DNA from 4 places in the Mesorhizobium sp. M0136 genome. Region 1 is predicted to be linked to each of the others. Evidence: predicted binding sites of a transcription regulator. Region 1 holds the regulator's gene; each other region holds the start of a gene.
What was found. The regulator LexA, encoded in region 1, represses DNA repair genes until DNA is damaged. The targets are predictions, from matches to a motif close to TGTTCNNNNTGTGTTCNG.
Positions count from the first base shown of each region.

Region 1 (3,853 bases):
TTTTCGATTGCGGCGTACCTCGTCTTTTCCGGCATTGTGGTGGCGGCCGAACGCAGCTTCATCATGCTGGCGGTGATGCTCATCGCCGTGCTGTTCGACCGGGCCGCGCTCACCATGCGCAATCTGGCGATCTCGGCAATCGCGGTCATCGTGGTGTCGCCGCACGAGGTGGTCGGTCCGAGTTTCCAGATGTCCTTCGCCGCGACGGCGGCCCTTGTCGGCGCCTATGCCGGCTGGTCCGATTACCGCGCCGGCAGGGCCACCACGCCGCCGCCCCGGCGGTCGCCGCTACGCTTGGCCACGCGAAAGGTCCTGCTGGGCATGGGCGGCCTGGCGATGACCTCGATCATTGCAGGGAGCGCCACGGCGCTTTTCGCCATATGGCATTTCCAGCGCGTAGCGCCGCTCAGCCTGTTCGCCAATCTGGCCATCATGCCTATCGTCTCGCTGGTCGTCATGCCCTTTGCCGTGCTCAGCGCGCTGGCGATGCCGTTCGGCGCGGATGGGCCTTTCCTCTACGTGATGGGCAAGGGGCTGACGGCGATGATCGCCCTGTCCGGGTGGATCTCCGAGCGCTCGCCAATCGATGCGGTTGGGCTGATTTCGCTGAGATCCGTCCTTTTGGTGACGATCGCCCTTGTCATTGCCAGCATGGCGACGACCTGGTTGCGGCTCGCGGCACTTCCTTTTGCGCTCGCCGGCTTGCTAACGACAACCCAGACGCGCGTACCCGACGTATTGATCTCGGAGGACGCACGGCTGGTCGCGCTGCCGATCGGCAGCGGTGAGCTCGCGGTCAACCGGGCACGCCCGAATGAGTTCACCATCGACAACTGGAAACGCGCGCTCACATCAGAGGCTATCGTCGCGCCGGAAACACCTGGAAAGAACGATCCGCAATTCGACATTGCCGATCCGGCCGACCTACCGCCGGGCATGCCGTTCATTTGCACGGACGGTCTCTGCCTCGCCAGGCATCCATCCGGCGCATTGCGCAAGCCAAGGACCGCGATACCGCACGGCCAGCCTGCGCCTTCGCCAGCTTGATCGTCATCGACGACGCCACCGCCCATAATCCCTGCTACTACGACCGGCTGGTCCTCGTCGTCACCAAACGGCAACTGGCGCGCGCGGGAAGTGCGGCCGTCTATTTCGATCCACAAGCGGCAACACGCGCCGAAATCCGCTTCGCCGTCGAAAAATCATACCGGCCCTGGCACGTGCAGCGGAAATTTTCACGCGCGGCGCGCGGCCTGCCGCCATACCGCAGGGCCGACAATCCAAAAGCCAGCACCAAGGGCGCAACTCAGTAGCGGCGGATCAGCCCAACGAGCTTGCCCTGCACCTTGACCCTGTCTGGTCCGAAGATGCGCGTCTCGTAGGCCGGATTGGCGGCCTCCAGGGCGATCGAGGCGCCCTTGCGGCGGAACCGCTTCAGCGTCGCTTCCTCCTCGTCGACCAGGGCCACCACGATCTCACCGGGGCTCGCCGTATCGGCGTTGCGGATGATCACCGTGTCGCCGTCGAAAATGCCAGCCTCGATCATCGAATCGCCTTTGACCTCGAGCGCATAATGCTCGCCGCCCATGATCATATCCGGCGGCACCGAAATCGAATGCGTCTGGTGCTGGATAGCATCGATCGGCACACCAGCGGCGATGCGGCCCATTACCGGGATCGAAACGGCGGCGACGACATCGTCGTCATTGCCGGCTGCAGGGACGCGCGACGATGTGGGCTTGCCCTGCCGAGGGGCACCTTGCCCAAGACTGCCCTGGATGACACTCGGCGAGAACTTGCGTGCCGCATTGAGGCCGGGGGCGATCGAGTCAGGCAGGCGTAGTACCTCCAGCGCACGGGCCCGGTTGGGCAAACGGCGAATGAAGCCGCGCTCCTCCAGCGCCGTAATCAGTCGGTGGATTCCGGATTTGGAAGCCAGGTCGAGCGCTTCCTTCATCTCGTCGAAGGAAGGTGGGATACCGCTTTCCTTCAACCTTTCGTGGATGAACATAAGCAGTTCGTGTTGTTTGCGTGTCAGCATAGCGACCCCCAACAGAATCAGAAAACAAACCCAGAACAGACACTATCTGTTCCAGTTGTGTTCCGCAACTGTTTAAAGTTTAATGAATGCGTTAAGGCTCGGGAAACAAACGACGTCCCCTACCGGCGTACCGTATTTTCACCGCCGCGAGCCTCATCCCCTTGATTCTGCTTTCGTTTGCGCCGTTCTGGCCTCCTTGAAGGCGGCACTGGCATCGGCCGTCGGTCGGCAAAGGGCACGGAATTGAACCCGTATCGACTGTGCGGTTTGGTCAATGCACCGTGAACGAAACGAACTCAAAACGCCAACCTCGGGCTAACTCCAGGTTTCCACCGCCTGGTCAGGCTGCTTCTCGCCGGTGGAGCCTTGCTACGCGCTATCCGGTAATGGAAGAACAGTTGATGCGTGTCCGGCGTTGCGTTGGATTTTTTGAGGGAGCAGGCAAATCATGACGGGAATTCCCGATCTCGTGGCCGTAAAGGCGATGGATGCCGCGGATCCGCTGCGCGCGATGCGCGACCGCTTTGTCTTGCCGCAAGGAGTGATCTATCTCGACGGCAATTCGCTAGGAGCTGCTTCACGTGCCGCCTTCGATGAATTGCGCAAGGCCGCGACCGAAGAATGGTCGCATGATCTCATCCGCGCATGGAACACGGCCCGCTGGTTCAACATGCCGCTTGAACTTGGCGACCAGCTCGGGCGCCTGATCGGTGCCGCGGTCGGCCAGACGGTGGTCTGCGACACGACGTCGGTCAACATCTACAAGCTGCTGCACGCGGCCATGGCCATGCGACCGGAGCGGCAGGCCATCGTCGCCGAGGGCGATAGTTTTCCGACAGACCTCTACATGGCTGAGGGTGTGGTTTCGACGCGAAAAGATGCGCTGCTGCGCCTCTCGGGGGTCGACGCGCCGACCATCGAGGAGCTGATCGACGATCGCACCGCCGTGGTGCTGGTCAACCACGTCAACTACAAATCGGGCGAACTGCGCGACATGCCGGCTCTGACGCGCAGGGCCCAGGAAGCCGGGGCGATGATCGTCTGGGATCTCTGCCACACCGCTGGCGCGATGCCAGTCGAGCTCGACAAAGCCAACGCCGATTTTGCCGTTGGCTGCACCTACAAATATCTGAATGGCGGCCCGGGCGCGCCTGCCTTCATCTATGCGGCTGAGCGGCATCTTTCCGACATCCAGCAGCCGCTCACCGGCTGGTGGGGCCATGCACGGCCCTTCGCCTTCGAGCCAGGCTATGCGGCCGGCACCGGCATCCGCCGGTTTCTGTGCAGCACCCAGCCGATACTCTCGATGCGCACGCTGAAGGGCGCGCTCGACATCTGGGACGATGTCGACATGACGGCGGTGCGCAAGAAGAGCATCGCACTGGCCGATCTGTTCATCGAGCTTGTCGAGGCAAAGTGCGGCACTTACGGTCTCACGCTCGAAAGCACGCGCGACGGGGAAAAACGCGGCAGCCAGATTTCATTCATGCATGAGCATGGCTACCAGATCATGCGCGCGCTGATCGAACGTGGTGTGATCGGCGATTTTCGCGCGCCATCGACCATGCGCTTCGGCTTCACCCCGCTCTATGTCGGCTATGCCGATGTCTGGCAGGCCGTCGAAGTGCTTGAGGACATCCTGTGCACCGGTGCGTGGAAGGATGCGCGCTTCGCCATCAAGGCGGCTGTCACTTGAGATCGATGCGAGAGCTGGAATCGTGAGGCTGGCGACGACGCGCCGCGCGATGCTCGCGGCCAGGTTGCAAGGCCATAATTGCCAGGGAGGGCGCAGGGTGTTCGAACGTCACATTG
Region 1 is NZ_JAMYTP010000004.1:131,128-134,980, forward strand. Features, by position in the region: partial or broken gene NKJ35_RS06120 (ComEC/Rec2 family competence protein) at 1-1,313, shown strand, start outside; gene lexA (transcriptional repressor LexA) at 1,307-2,041, opposite strand; gene kynU (kynureninase) at 2,490-3,737, shown strand; gene NKJ35_RS06135 (hormone-sensitive lipase) at 3,835-3,853, shown strand, end outside.

Region 2 (3,853 bases), on a different contig from region 1:
AACCAGAGTTCGGCCTGTGGCTGCGGCGAATCGGTCGAACTGAAGCCGGCCGATTTGAAGGCCTTGGCTGAAGCGCGCGCTTCCGCCTGATCTTTCCTTCTCCTCCGTTCACGGGGAGAAGGGACCTAATCCACCCACATTCCTGTTCGTTTGTGCCAGTCGGCAATCGATTCTTCCGGGTAGACGTCGAAGACCTTGTCCCCTTTGCCGATCTCCGGCTCGACCCAGTTCGCCTTGTATTTCAGCATGAGATGCACCTTCTCCGGCGGCTTTGGCAGGTCTGTGTCGATCGCCGAGGCGAAGGGGTGCACCAGCTCCGGCCAGGTTGGGTCGTAGAGCCAGAGCGCCGTCCCGCATTTCGTGCAGAAGTTCCGCTCGCCCGTCGAGATTTCGCGGTGCGGGTGCTCGTCGTCCTCGATCTCGGCGCGGTAGACGCCGAGATGGCGCTTGCCCTGGATTTTCAACGTCTTGTAATCGGCGCCGAGATTGATGGCGAAACCGCCACCGCCCTGCTGCTTGCGGCAGATTGAGCAGTAGCACAGCATGAACGGCACCGGCGTGTGGCTTTCCACCTCGAAACGCACGGCATTGCACCGGCAGGACCCTTTGAGCAGAAGCGGCATGAGAAACTCCGACGAAATTGATTTGAACTTGTCAGGATGGTGCCGGTTGCGGCGATGACAAGGGGAAATCCGGATGACATGATCGCCGCATGGACAATGAGCGCATCGAAGAGCTTTTCGAAGGCCTTGGCCCGGTTAGCATCCGCAAGATGTTCGGCGGCAAGGGCATCTATTTCGACGGCGTCATCGTCGCCGTCGTCATCCGTGACGAATTGATGCTGAAGGCTGACGCGGAAAGCGCGCCTGAATTCGAAGCGGCCGGCTGCCGGCAATGGACCTATACCGGCTCACGGCACGGCAAGCTGGTGTCTATGCCGTATTGGAGCGTTCCCGACAGTGCCTTCGATGATCCGGATGAGATGGCGATCTGGGCACGCCGCGCCTACGAGGCAGGATGGCGCGCCGGAAAATAGGCTGCGTTATGCTTCGGCAATTCCGCGCCGAACTTCATGCCAGGTCCCGCGCCTCGGGCACGAGCGCCAGCGCCTCGACAAAGCTGGCACTGGTGAAGGCGGCGCTCTCGATGGCGAGCGCCGCGGCGGCGACGCCTTCACGCAACGCTTCGCGCAGCTTCAGGCCACGCAGCAGGGCAGCGATCGTGGCGCCGGCTAATGCGTCGCCCGCGCCTGTGGCATCGGTCCGCTTTTGCAGCGGCGGTGGCAGGATCGAAAATACGCCGGTTTGGTCGAAACCGAGCACCGGACCGTCGCCGGCAGTCACCACGCCGCTCTTCAGGCCGGCGCGTCTCAGCCCGTCGACGACGCCTTGATCGTCAGCATCGATGTCAACGCCGGCGATCACGCCGGCCTCGTGCCGGTTGATGAAGGCCAACGCTAGAAGTCCGAGCACCGGCGTCAGCCGCGCCGCTCTGTTGGGCGAGACGGCAAGCGCAAACACCGCCTTGCCGGCGGCGAGTGCCGCCAGCCGCTCCAGCGCGGTCGACGGCAGGTTGGCGTCGCACAGGATCGCATCGGCCGAACCGATAGCTTCGCGCACCTTGGCGCGGCGGATTTGCTTGGGAAGCGCCAGCTCGTAGAGCACCATGTCGGCAAGGCCGGCGATCAGCCCGCCATCGCTATTGATCAGCATCGTATGGCTTGGCGTTGCCCGGTCGAGGAACACCGCCGACAGGTCGGCAATGCCGGCCTCGGTGACGGCGCGTAAAACCGTGTCGCCAAGGGCATCGCCGCCGCGCACCGAAAGCAGCGAGGCCGAGGCGCCGCGTCGCACCGCCCAGCGCAAGGCGTTGAAGACGGCGCCGCCAACATGCTCGCGCATCGTGCCGGGGTTCAAGGCGGCTGGCACGAAGGCGCCGGCAACCCGGCCGCGCCGCTCGATATAGGCGCCGCCCACGGCCAGGATCGTCGGGGAGTTCATCATGCCGGCAAAATGCCCTTTGCTGTTGCCCGGGAGGAGACTAGGTCGCTGGGCGGAACCCTGCAATCGCCGGTGCGATTCGGTTGGTGACGGCAGCGGCGCCGCATGCGAGGCCGGTTGCATCCGGAAGCAAAATTACGAAACAAAAATAGAACAAATATGGATATCCGTTATTTTTCAAATCCTTGCCGCTCATTGACAAATGAGAACAAACGAGGTACATTCTTTTAAGGATTGCGGGATTGTCCGGCCTCCATTGACGACCACGGGGTGATGTATCATGGCTCAGAATTCTTTGCGGCTTGTAGAGGACAAAGCGGTGGACAAATCAAAGGCTCTGGATGCGGCGCTGTCGCAAATCGAGCGTGCCTTCGGCAAAGGCTCGATCATGCGGCTCGGCGCAAACGAGCAGGTCGTCGAGATCGAAACGGTGCCGACCGGCTCGCTTGGGCTGGACATCGCGCTTGGCGTCGGTGGCCTGCCGCGCGGCCGCATCGTCGAGATCTACGGGCCGGAAAGCTCGGGCAAGACGACGCTGGCGCTGCACACGGTGGCCGAAGCCCAGAAGAAGGGCGGCATCTGCGCCTTCGTCGATGCCGAGCACGCGCTCGACCCGGTCTATGCCCGCAAGCTCGGCGTCGATCTCGAAAACCTGTTGATCTCGCAGCCCGATACCGGCGAGCAGGCGCTGGAGATCTGCGACACGCTGGTGCGCTCCGGCGCCATCGACGTGCTGGTGGTCGATTCGGTGGCGGCGCTGACGCCGCGGGCGGAAATCGAAGGCGAGATGGGCGATTCGCTGCCCGGCCTGCAGGCGCGCCTGATGAGCCAGGCACTGCGCAAGCTCACCGCCTCGATCTCGCGCTCCAACACCATGGTCATCTTCATCAACCAGATCCGCATGAAGATCGGCGTCATGTTCGGGTCGCCCGAGACGACGACCGGCGGCAATGCGCTGAAATTCTATGCTTCGGTCCGCCTCGACATCCGCCGCATCGGCTCGGTCAAGGATCGCGACGAGGTCGTCGGCAACCAGACCCGCGTCAAGGTGGTCAAGAACAAGCTGGCGCCGCCCTTCAAGGTGGTCGAGTTCGACATCATGTATGGTGAGGGCGTCTCCAAGACCGGTGAGCTGGTCGATCTCGGCGTCAAGGCCGGCGTGGTCGAAAAGTCGGGCGCCTGGTTCTCTTACAATTCGCAGCGTCTTGGCCAGGGCCGCGAAAACGCAAAACTGTTCCTGCGCGACAATCCCGACACGGCGCGCGAGATCGAGCTGGCGCTGCGACAGAATGCCGGGCTGATCGCCGAGAAATTCCTTGAAAACGGCGGCTCCGAAAGCAGCGACGACGGTTTCGAGGACGACGCTGGGGTGGTGTAGGGCAAGCGACGCCTCGCGGAGCCTCAGTCGGGTTTCGATTTGATGTTTTGATTTTGAGTTTGCGTAATCGATGCGTTTCGAACCGCCGGCCCCGTGCCGGCGGTTTGCGTTTGATGGCGGGGCAGAAGCCATTTCAAAGCGCTGGTGAAAGCGGGAATTTGAGCCCATTTGGTGTTTCTGGACAGGCTGCGGTGCGACCGCTAAAAGGCCATGTCTATTTTCCGCCGGCAGCCGGCGGTTCTCTCGAAAAGGCAGTATTTCATGAGTGGCGTCAACGAGATCCGGTCGGCATTTCTCGACTATTTTCGCAAGGAAGGTCACGAGGTCGTCGCGTCAAGCCCGCTGGTGCCGCGCAACGACCCGACGCTGATGTTCACCAATGCCGGCATGGTGCAGTTCAAGAACGTTTTCACCGGTCTGGAGAAGCGGCCCTATTCGCGCGCCACGACTGCCCAGAAGAGTGTTCGCGCCGGCG
Region 2 is NZ_JAMYTP010000015.1:43,498-47,350, forward strand. Features, by position in the region: gene sufA (Fe-S cluster assembly scaffold SufA) at 1-90, shown strand, start outside; gene NKJ35_RS18910 (GFA family protein) at 126-623, opposite strand; gene NKJ35_RS18915 (TfoX/Sxy family protein) at 713-1,036, shown strand; gene NKJ35_RS18920 (carbohydrate kinase family protein) at 1,071-2,003, opposite strand; gene recA (recombinase RecA) at 2,281-3,378, shown strand; gene alaS (alanine--tRNA ligase) at 3,640-3,853, shown strand, end outside.
Region 2: recA (recombinase RecA) is a predicted target of LexA. The motif match lies at 2,139-2,156, and genes of this name have one in related genera.

Region 3 (3,853 bases), on a different contig from region 1:
CAGCTTCGGCCGGATTGACAGGCCGGCCACTGCACGGCGCATCGCCTCCAGGCTGGCCTTGAGAATGTTGGAGGCATCGATGCCTTCTGCGCTGACCGAGGCCATCGACACGGCGAGTGCGGAGCCGAGGATTTTCATGAACAGCGCCTCACGCTGCAAATGCGTCAGCCGCTTGGAATCATCGAGTCCGTCGGGGATGTTGGCGGGATCGAGCACCACCGCTGCCGCCACCACCGGCCCGGCGAGTGGGCCGCGGCCGGCTTCGTCCATCCCCGCCACCGGCCAAAGGCCTTCGGCCACCGCTCTCGTCTCGAACGAGAAGTCGGGTTTCTCGACGATTTCGAAGAGAAGCGGAGAATCGGAACGCGGGCGAGCCATGGTGCGGCGAGGTTCGCATCGGCTCCGATTCTCCGCAAGTCCCCTCCGGGTCGGGCGGGGCACCGGACCAGGAGGGGGCTACCGTCTGCAAGCCCGGGGACAGGACAGGCCGGACGGGATTTTTCGCCTGCTGCGGCCGCTTCAAAGCGGCTGGCGCGAGACGCTTTGTCACAGCAGCATCAGCTGCTCGGTTGCCTTGGCAGCGGGGACGAACTGGTCGGTCCTGAGCGAGCGCCGTTCGGCATTGAGGCCGAGCCGTTTGGCGGCGATCTCGAAACGCCGGCCAATCTGCCAGGCATAGGGGCCGGAGCCTTTCATGCGCTTGCCCCATTCCGAATCGTAGTCCTTGCCGTCGCGCATCGAACGGATCAGCGACATGACGTGGCGATAGCGGTCGGGATAGTGGCGCAGCAGCCAGTCCTTGAAGATCGGCGCGACCTCCAGCGGCAGGCGCAGCAGCACATAGCCTGCTTCACGCGCGCCCGCTGCCTGCGCCGAATCGAGGATGCGCTCCATTTCCGGGTCGGTCAGTCCGGGGATGATCGGCGCGACCATCACCGAGGCCGGAATGCCGGCGTCCGAAAGCTGTCTGATCGCCTCCAGCCGCTTGGTCGGCGTCGACGCGCGCGGCTCCATCGTTCTGGCCAGCATCCTGTCCAATGTCGTCACCGACAGCGCCACCTTGGCCAACCCGCGCTCGGCCATGCGCGACAGAATGTCGATATCGCGGGTCACCAGTGCCGATTTGGTGACGATGCCGACCGGATGGCCGCGCGCCTCCAGCACTTCGAGGATCTCACGCATGATCCGGTATTGCTTCTCTATCGGCTGATAGGGATCGGTGTTGGTGCCTATGGCGATGGTGCGCGGCTGGTAATTATCCCTGGACAATTCCTTGTCGAGCAACCGCGCCGCATCCGGCTTGGCAAACAGCTTCGATTCGAAATCCAGCCCCGGCGACAGGCCCATGAAGCTGTGCGTCGGCCGCGCGAAACAATAGACGCAGCCATGTTCGCAGCCGCGATAGGGATTGATCGAGCGGTCGAAGGAGATATCGGGCGATTCGTTGCGGGTGATGATGGTGCGCGGCTTCTCGACCTGTACCTCGGTCTTGAAGGGCGGCAGCTCCTCCAGCGAATTCCAGCCGTCATCGAACACATGCCGGCTGACCGGCTCGAAACGGCCGGACGGATTGATGCCCGCCGACCGGCCGCGATTGCGGTCCGGACGGACGCGCATGCCGCTCTGCTCGATCATCGCATTCGCCATCTCGGCCCTGCCAGCGCCGAAGGCGGCAATGTCGGCACGCACGATCTGTTCCATTTTGGCCCTTTCCCAGGGACTGTCCGCCCGCTGTCGAATCGCTCTGCTCATGAATGTATTCCTATCGCATTGACGAGAACAAAGCAAGAACTTTCTCGCGGCGCGCCGCAAAAACTGGCGCTGCCCACCGCTTTCCGCTATTCGGCTAAACATGCTCAGCGTCCTGATCGAAACCCTGAATGACGAGGAGGGCCTTGCCCGCACGCTCGCCTCGCTGATCGGCGGCGCGGTCGAGGGCGTAGTGCGCGACGTTCTCGTCTGCGATACCGGCTCGACCGATCAGACGCACCGCGTCGCCGAACATGCCGGCTGCCACTATGTCAGTGGCGGCATCGCTGCGGGCATCAGGCAGGCCAAGGGCGACTGGCTGCTCTTGCTGGAACCGGGCGCGCGGCTGGGGGAGGGCTGGATCGACGAGGTCGTCGCCCACACCGCCAGGCAAACCATGGCGGCGCGATTTTCGCGGGCCCGCGGCAGCCGCGCGCCCTTCCTGTCACGCGTATTTGCCGGAAATCGCGCTCTCGCCGAAGGCTTGGTGATAAGCAAGCGTCAGGCCGCCGCGCTGTCTAAGAGCGCCCGCAGCGCCGAAGCGATCGCCCGCGGCCTGGCGACAAGAAGGCTCCACGCCGAGATCTGGGTGGCGCCGCGGAAGTGACGGCTTACCATCCCGGGCCTAGGGAATGCCGCCCAAGCAAATTTTCTGGCGCGTCGTCGCTTATTGTGCATTGCACAAAATCTGGCCGGGGGTTACCATTCCCTGCGAAACGGGCGAATGGGTTTGGGGTGTGCCGGAGCGGCGGCGACGATTATGTCGATGCTGTTCCCCCGACATTTGAGGACCCCGATGACCCTTTCAAGCCCCGACAAGTCCGGCGCTGCAAGCCTCGAGGCGATCGCACGCAACGGCGGTACGCTGCGCCGCATCGCCGCCCGCATCCCGACCTATCTTTCCGACCTTCGCGAGAATCCGGCATGGCTGCCGATGTTCATGCTGGCCCGCACCATGCCGGCGCGGCGGCTGCACTGGCGCGGTGCAAAGCCCGTTCCGCCGGCGCGCAATGTCGGTGAAACGATGTTCGCCGGCGTCGATCGCGATGCCGTCGTCGGCGCGCTGCGGACGGAGGGGCTCTATTCGGGCCTGATGCTGCCGGCCGCCATCCATGAGGAGATCGCCCGCTTCGCCGAGCGCACGCCATGCTTCGGCAATTTCGACCGCCGGCTGGAATTCCTGCCCGAAAAACACGCCGATGCCGAAAAGCATTTCGGCCGCCCGCTGCTCAGCGGTCACTATTTCGAACGGGTCCTCGACTGCAACGCTGCGGTCGCCGTGCAGCGCGATCCGCTGCTTCTCGATATCGCAGCGCACTATCTCGGCAGCCAGGCCAAGCTGCTCACCACCCGCGTCTGGTGGAGCTTTCCGACCGGTGGCGTCTCGGACGCCGACAAGAACATGGCCTCGCTCGGCAAATACCATTTCGACCTCGACGACTGGCGCATGTTGAAGTTTTTCTTCTACCTGGTGCCGGTCGACAACGACACCGGGCCGCATGTCTATGTCCGCGGCTCCCACAACCGGCGCATCCTGAAGCACCAGCTGACGCTGCTGGTAGGCCATTCGGCGGAAGAGGTGCTGGGCGTGTACGGCGAGCAGAGCCCGGTAACGCTGACCGGGCAGGCCGGCCTCGGCTTTGTCGAGGACCCGTTCGGCTTCCATATGGGCACCGTGCCGACGCGCACCCCGCGGCTGATGATGGAGGTCGGCTTCGGCGTGTCGCCGCCCTCGCGCCGCCGTTTTCACGGCGAGCCGGTCATTCGCTAAACCGAGGTCGCTTGGCTGACACCTTGGCTCGCCTCAGCCGCGCCGCAAATGCTCGTCCAGCCGCGGCATGATCTCGACGAAGTTGCAGGGCATGTGCCGGTAGTCGAGCTGGGGCTTCAAGATACCGTCCCAGGCGTCCTTGCAGGCGCCGGGCGAGCCCGGCAGCACGAAGACGAAGGTGGCGTTGACGACGCCACCGGTTGCCCGGCTCTGGATCGTCGAGGTGCCGATCTTGTCGTAGGAGATGCGGTGGAACACTTCGGAAAAGCCGTCCATGCGCTTTTCGAAGATCGGCTCCAGCGCTTCCGGCGTCACGTCGCGGCCGGTGAAGCC
Region 3 is NZ_JAMYTP010000003.1:344,417-348,269, forward strand. Features, by position in the region: gene rnhB (ribonuclease HII) at 1-378, opposite strand, end outside; gene NKJ35_RS05405 (PA0069 family radical SAM protein) at 547-1,701, opposite strand; gene NKJ35_RS05410 (glycosyltransferase) at 1,853-2,356, shown strand; gene NKJ35_RS05415 (phytanoyl-CoA dioxygenase family protein) at 2,546-3,520, shown strand; gene moaB (molybdenum cofactor biosynthesis protein B) at 3,554-3,853, opposite strand, start outside.
Region 3: NKJ35_RS05405 (PA0069 family radical SAM protein) is a predicted target of LexA. The motif match lies at 1,776-1,793, and genes of this name have one in related genera.

Region 4 (3,853 bases), on a different contig from region 1:
CCGCCTGCAAGGCCACAGGAGCAGAGGCCGTGCATCCCGGCTACGGTTTCCTGTCCGAGCGGGCATCCTTCTGCGAAGCGTTGGAGCAGGAAGGCATCGTCTTCATTGGCCCGAAGCCCAAGGCCATCAAGGCGATGGGCGACAAGATCGAATCGAAGAAGTTCGCCAATGCGGCCAAGGTGTCGACGGTGCCCGGCTGGCTCGGCGTCGTCGAAAACGCCGCCCATGCCGAAAGAATAGCCGGCGAAATCGGCTATCCCGTGATGATCAAGGCCTCGGCCGGCGGCGGCGGCAAGGGCATGCGCATTGCCTGGAGCAAGGCAGAGGTGCGCGACGGCTTCGACCGGGCGCGGTCGGAGGCCAAAAGCTCGTTCGGCGATGACCGCGTCTTCATCGAAAAGTTCATCGTCGACCCGCGCCATATCGAAATCCAGGTGCTCGCCGACGCGCATGGCAGCACGCTCTATCTCGGCGAGCGCGAATGTTCGATCCAGCGCCGCAACCAAAAGATCGTAGAGGAGGCGCCGTCGCCGTTCCTCGACGCCAAGACCCGCAAAGCCATGGGCGAGCAGTCGGTGGCGCTGGCCAAGGCCGTCGACTACCAGAGCGCCGGCACGGTCGAGTTCATCGTCGACAGCGACAAGAACTTCTATTTCCTGGAAATGAACACGCGGCTGCAGGTCGAGCATCCGGTGACGGAACTCGTCACCGGCATCGACCTGGTCGAGCAGATGATCCGCGTGGCAGCCGGCGAAAAGCTCGCCATCAAGCAGAGCGACGTCAAGCTGAACGGCTGGGCGGTGGAAAGCCGCCTCTATGCCGAAGATCCGTATCGCAACTTTCTGCCGTCGATCGGCAGGCTGACCAAGTATCGGCCGCCCGAGGAAGGAAAGTTCGGCGACATCGTTATCCGCAACGATACCGGCGTCACCGAAGGCTCGGAAATCTCGATGTTCTATGACCCGATGGTCGCCAAGCTGTGCACCTGGGCGCCGACACGGCTGGCGGCGATAGACACGATGTCGGAGGCGCTGGACAGTTTCGTCGTCGACGGCATCGAGCACAACATACCGTTCCTGGCGGCGCTGATGCAGCATCCGCGCTGGCGGGAAGGTCAGATATCGACCGGGTTCATCGCCGAGGAGTATCCCGACGGCTTCGCGCCGATTGTGCCAGACGCCGAGGAGAAAGCGGTGCTGGCCGCGATTGCCACCGCGGTGGAACTGCTGCGCCGCGACCGGCTCGACCGGCTGGGCGGGCGGCTGGCGCCGCATTCCGGCGCCTTGAAACGCGATTGGGTGGTGAAGATCGGCCCGGACTATCTTTCGGTCGCCATCGTCGAAGGGATGATTTCCATTCCGATGGAGCTCGACCTCACAATCGACGGCGGCAAGGCACTGACTGTGGCATCCGACTGGCGGCCGGGCGATCTCATCTGGCGCGGCACGGTCGGCGGCCGCAAGGTCGCGGCGCAGGTCAGGCCGGTGCTGAACGGGTTCCGCATCGCCTGGAAAGGCATCTCGGTGACAGCCCGCGCCATGCTGCCGCGCACTGCCGAGCTCGAAAGGCTGATGCCGGAAAAAGTGGCGCCGGATACCTCGAAGATGCTGCTTTGCCCGATGCCCGGCCTCGTCGTGTCGATCGCCGTTGCCGAGGGGCAGGAGGTCAAGGCCGGCGAGACGCTTGCCGTGGTCGAAGCGATGAAGATGGAGAACGTGCTGCGCGCCGAGCGCGACCTCATCGTCTCGAAGCTCAACGCCAAGCCCGGCGACAGCCTTGCCGTCGATGCGGTGATCATGGAATTCGCGTGAGGCTGTAATCTGCTTGAGGTTGGCGGGACGGAGGGGAGCGAAGGAACGCGACCTTGCAATTGGTTGAGCACGCTCGCTTGAGGAGGGACAAGGCGAGGGGCGTGCGGAATTAGCTTTTTTTGCCCTCACAACGTATTTTGTTCTTGCTTTGTGCCGGCAGCTATGCTATTAATTTCGATATGGTGCTAAATGGCTCCAACGACCCGCCCGCTGTGGCGGGTTTTGTGTTTCCGGCCTGAGGTTGGTGGGACTGCGCCCCTCTCTGTCCTGCCGGACATCTCCCCCACGAGGGGGGAGATCGGCAGCTTCGGCGGTTGCTCTAAACGTCCAAAGCTCCAATCGCTTCTGCTGGACTCGTGTTACCCGGTGCCGGACGATACATCTTGATCGACTGAGTCCCTGTGAGGCGGCGCGAAAAAACCATGGCTGATGAGAGACTTCCACGCGATCCCTTGCTGCGCGAGGCCTATGCAAAGGCATCGCGGGCAGAGGCGGCGGCGCGTCGGTTCATTCATCTGCGCGTGCATTCGGCCTATTCGCTGCTCGAAGGTGCCTTGCAGCTCGGCAAGATCGTCGGCCATGCGGTGCAGGACGAATGCCCGGCAATCGCCGTCACCGACACCAACAACCTGTTCGGTGCGCTGGAATTCGCGCAAAAGGCAGTGAAGGACGGCATCCAGGCGATCATCGGCTGCCAGATCGACCTCGCCTTTTCCGGTGAGGCGAACGACAGCCAGCGCGACCGCAGGCGGCAGGGGCCGGAGATGCGGCCGGTGGTCCTGATCGCCGCCACCGAGGCCGGCTACGGCAATCTGGTCAGGCTGGTCAGCCGCGTCTACCTCGAGACACCGCCCGGCGAGGCGGTGCATCTGACGAGCGAGATGCTGCAGGGAAATTCCGACGGTCTGATCTGCCTTACCGGCGGGCCGCGCGGTCCGATCGGCAATGCCTTGAAAGAGGACCGCCGTGAACTAGCCGAGACCCGGCTGCTGGCGCTCAAGGGTCTGTTCGGCGACCGGCTCTATGTCGAACTGGAACGCGTCTCCGGCTACGACCGCGCGATCGAGCAGTCGTCGGTCGATCTCGCCTACCGCCACGATCTGCCGCTGGTTGCCACCAACGAAGCGTTTTTCTTCTCTCGTGAAGACTATGAGGCGCATGACGCCCTGATCGCCATCGCCGAAGGTTCCGTGGTTGCGGCCGATAATCGCCGCCGCCTGTCGCCCGACAATTTCCTGAGAAGCCAGGCCGACATGGCGAGGCTGTTCGCCGACCTGCCGGAAGCGATCGACAACACGGTCGAGATCGCACTGCGCTGCTCCTACTATCCGAAGACACGAAACCCGATCCTGCCGCGCTTTGCCGGCCGCGATGTCGCCGACGCCGATGCGGCGGTCAAGGCGGAGGCGCAGGAGCTTGCCAGGCAGGCGCATGAAGGGCTGGAGGCGCGGCTGGCGGCGCACGGGCCGACGCCCGGCTATACAGTCGAGCAATATCGCGAGAGGCTGGATTTCGAGCTCGGGGTCATCGAGAAGATGAAATATCCCGGCTATTTCCTGATCGTTGCCGACTTCATCAAATGGGCCAAGGCGCAAGGCATTCCAGTCGGCCCGGGCCGCGGATCAGGCGCCGGCTCGCTGGTCGCGTATTCGACGACCATCACCGACATCGATCCGCTGCGTTTTTCGCTGCTGTTCGAGCGCTTCCTCAATCCCGATCGCGTGTCGATGCCCGACTTCGACATCGACTTCTGCCAGGACCGGCGCGAGGAGGTCATCCGCTACGTCCAGCAGAGATACGGCCGCGACCAGGTCGGCCAGATCATCACCTTCGGCACGCTGCAGGCGCGCGCCGTGCTGCGCGACGTCGGCCGCGTGCTGCAGATGCCTTACGGGCAGGTCGATAAGCTGAGCAAGATGGTGCCGTCGAACCCGGCCAATCCGGTCAAGCTCGCCGACGCCATCGCCAACGAGCCGCGCTTTGCCGAGGAGGCCGAGCGCGAGCCGATCGTACAGACGCTGCTCGACACGGCGCAGAAGCTG
Region 4 is NZ_JAMYTP010000030.1:519-4,371, forward strand. Features, by position in the region: gene NKJ35_RS26945 (acetyl-CoA carboxylase biotin carboxylase subunit) at 1-1,811, shown strand, start outside; gene dnaE (DNA polymerase III subunit alpha) at 2,234-3,853, shown strand, end outside.
Region 4: dnaE (DNA polymerase III subunit alpha) is a predicted target of LexA. The motif match lies at 1,950-1,967, and genes of this name have one in related genera.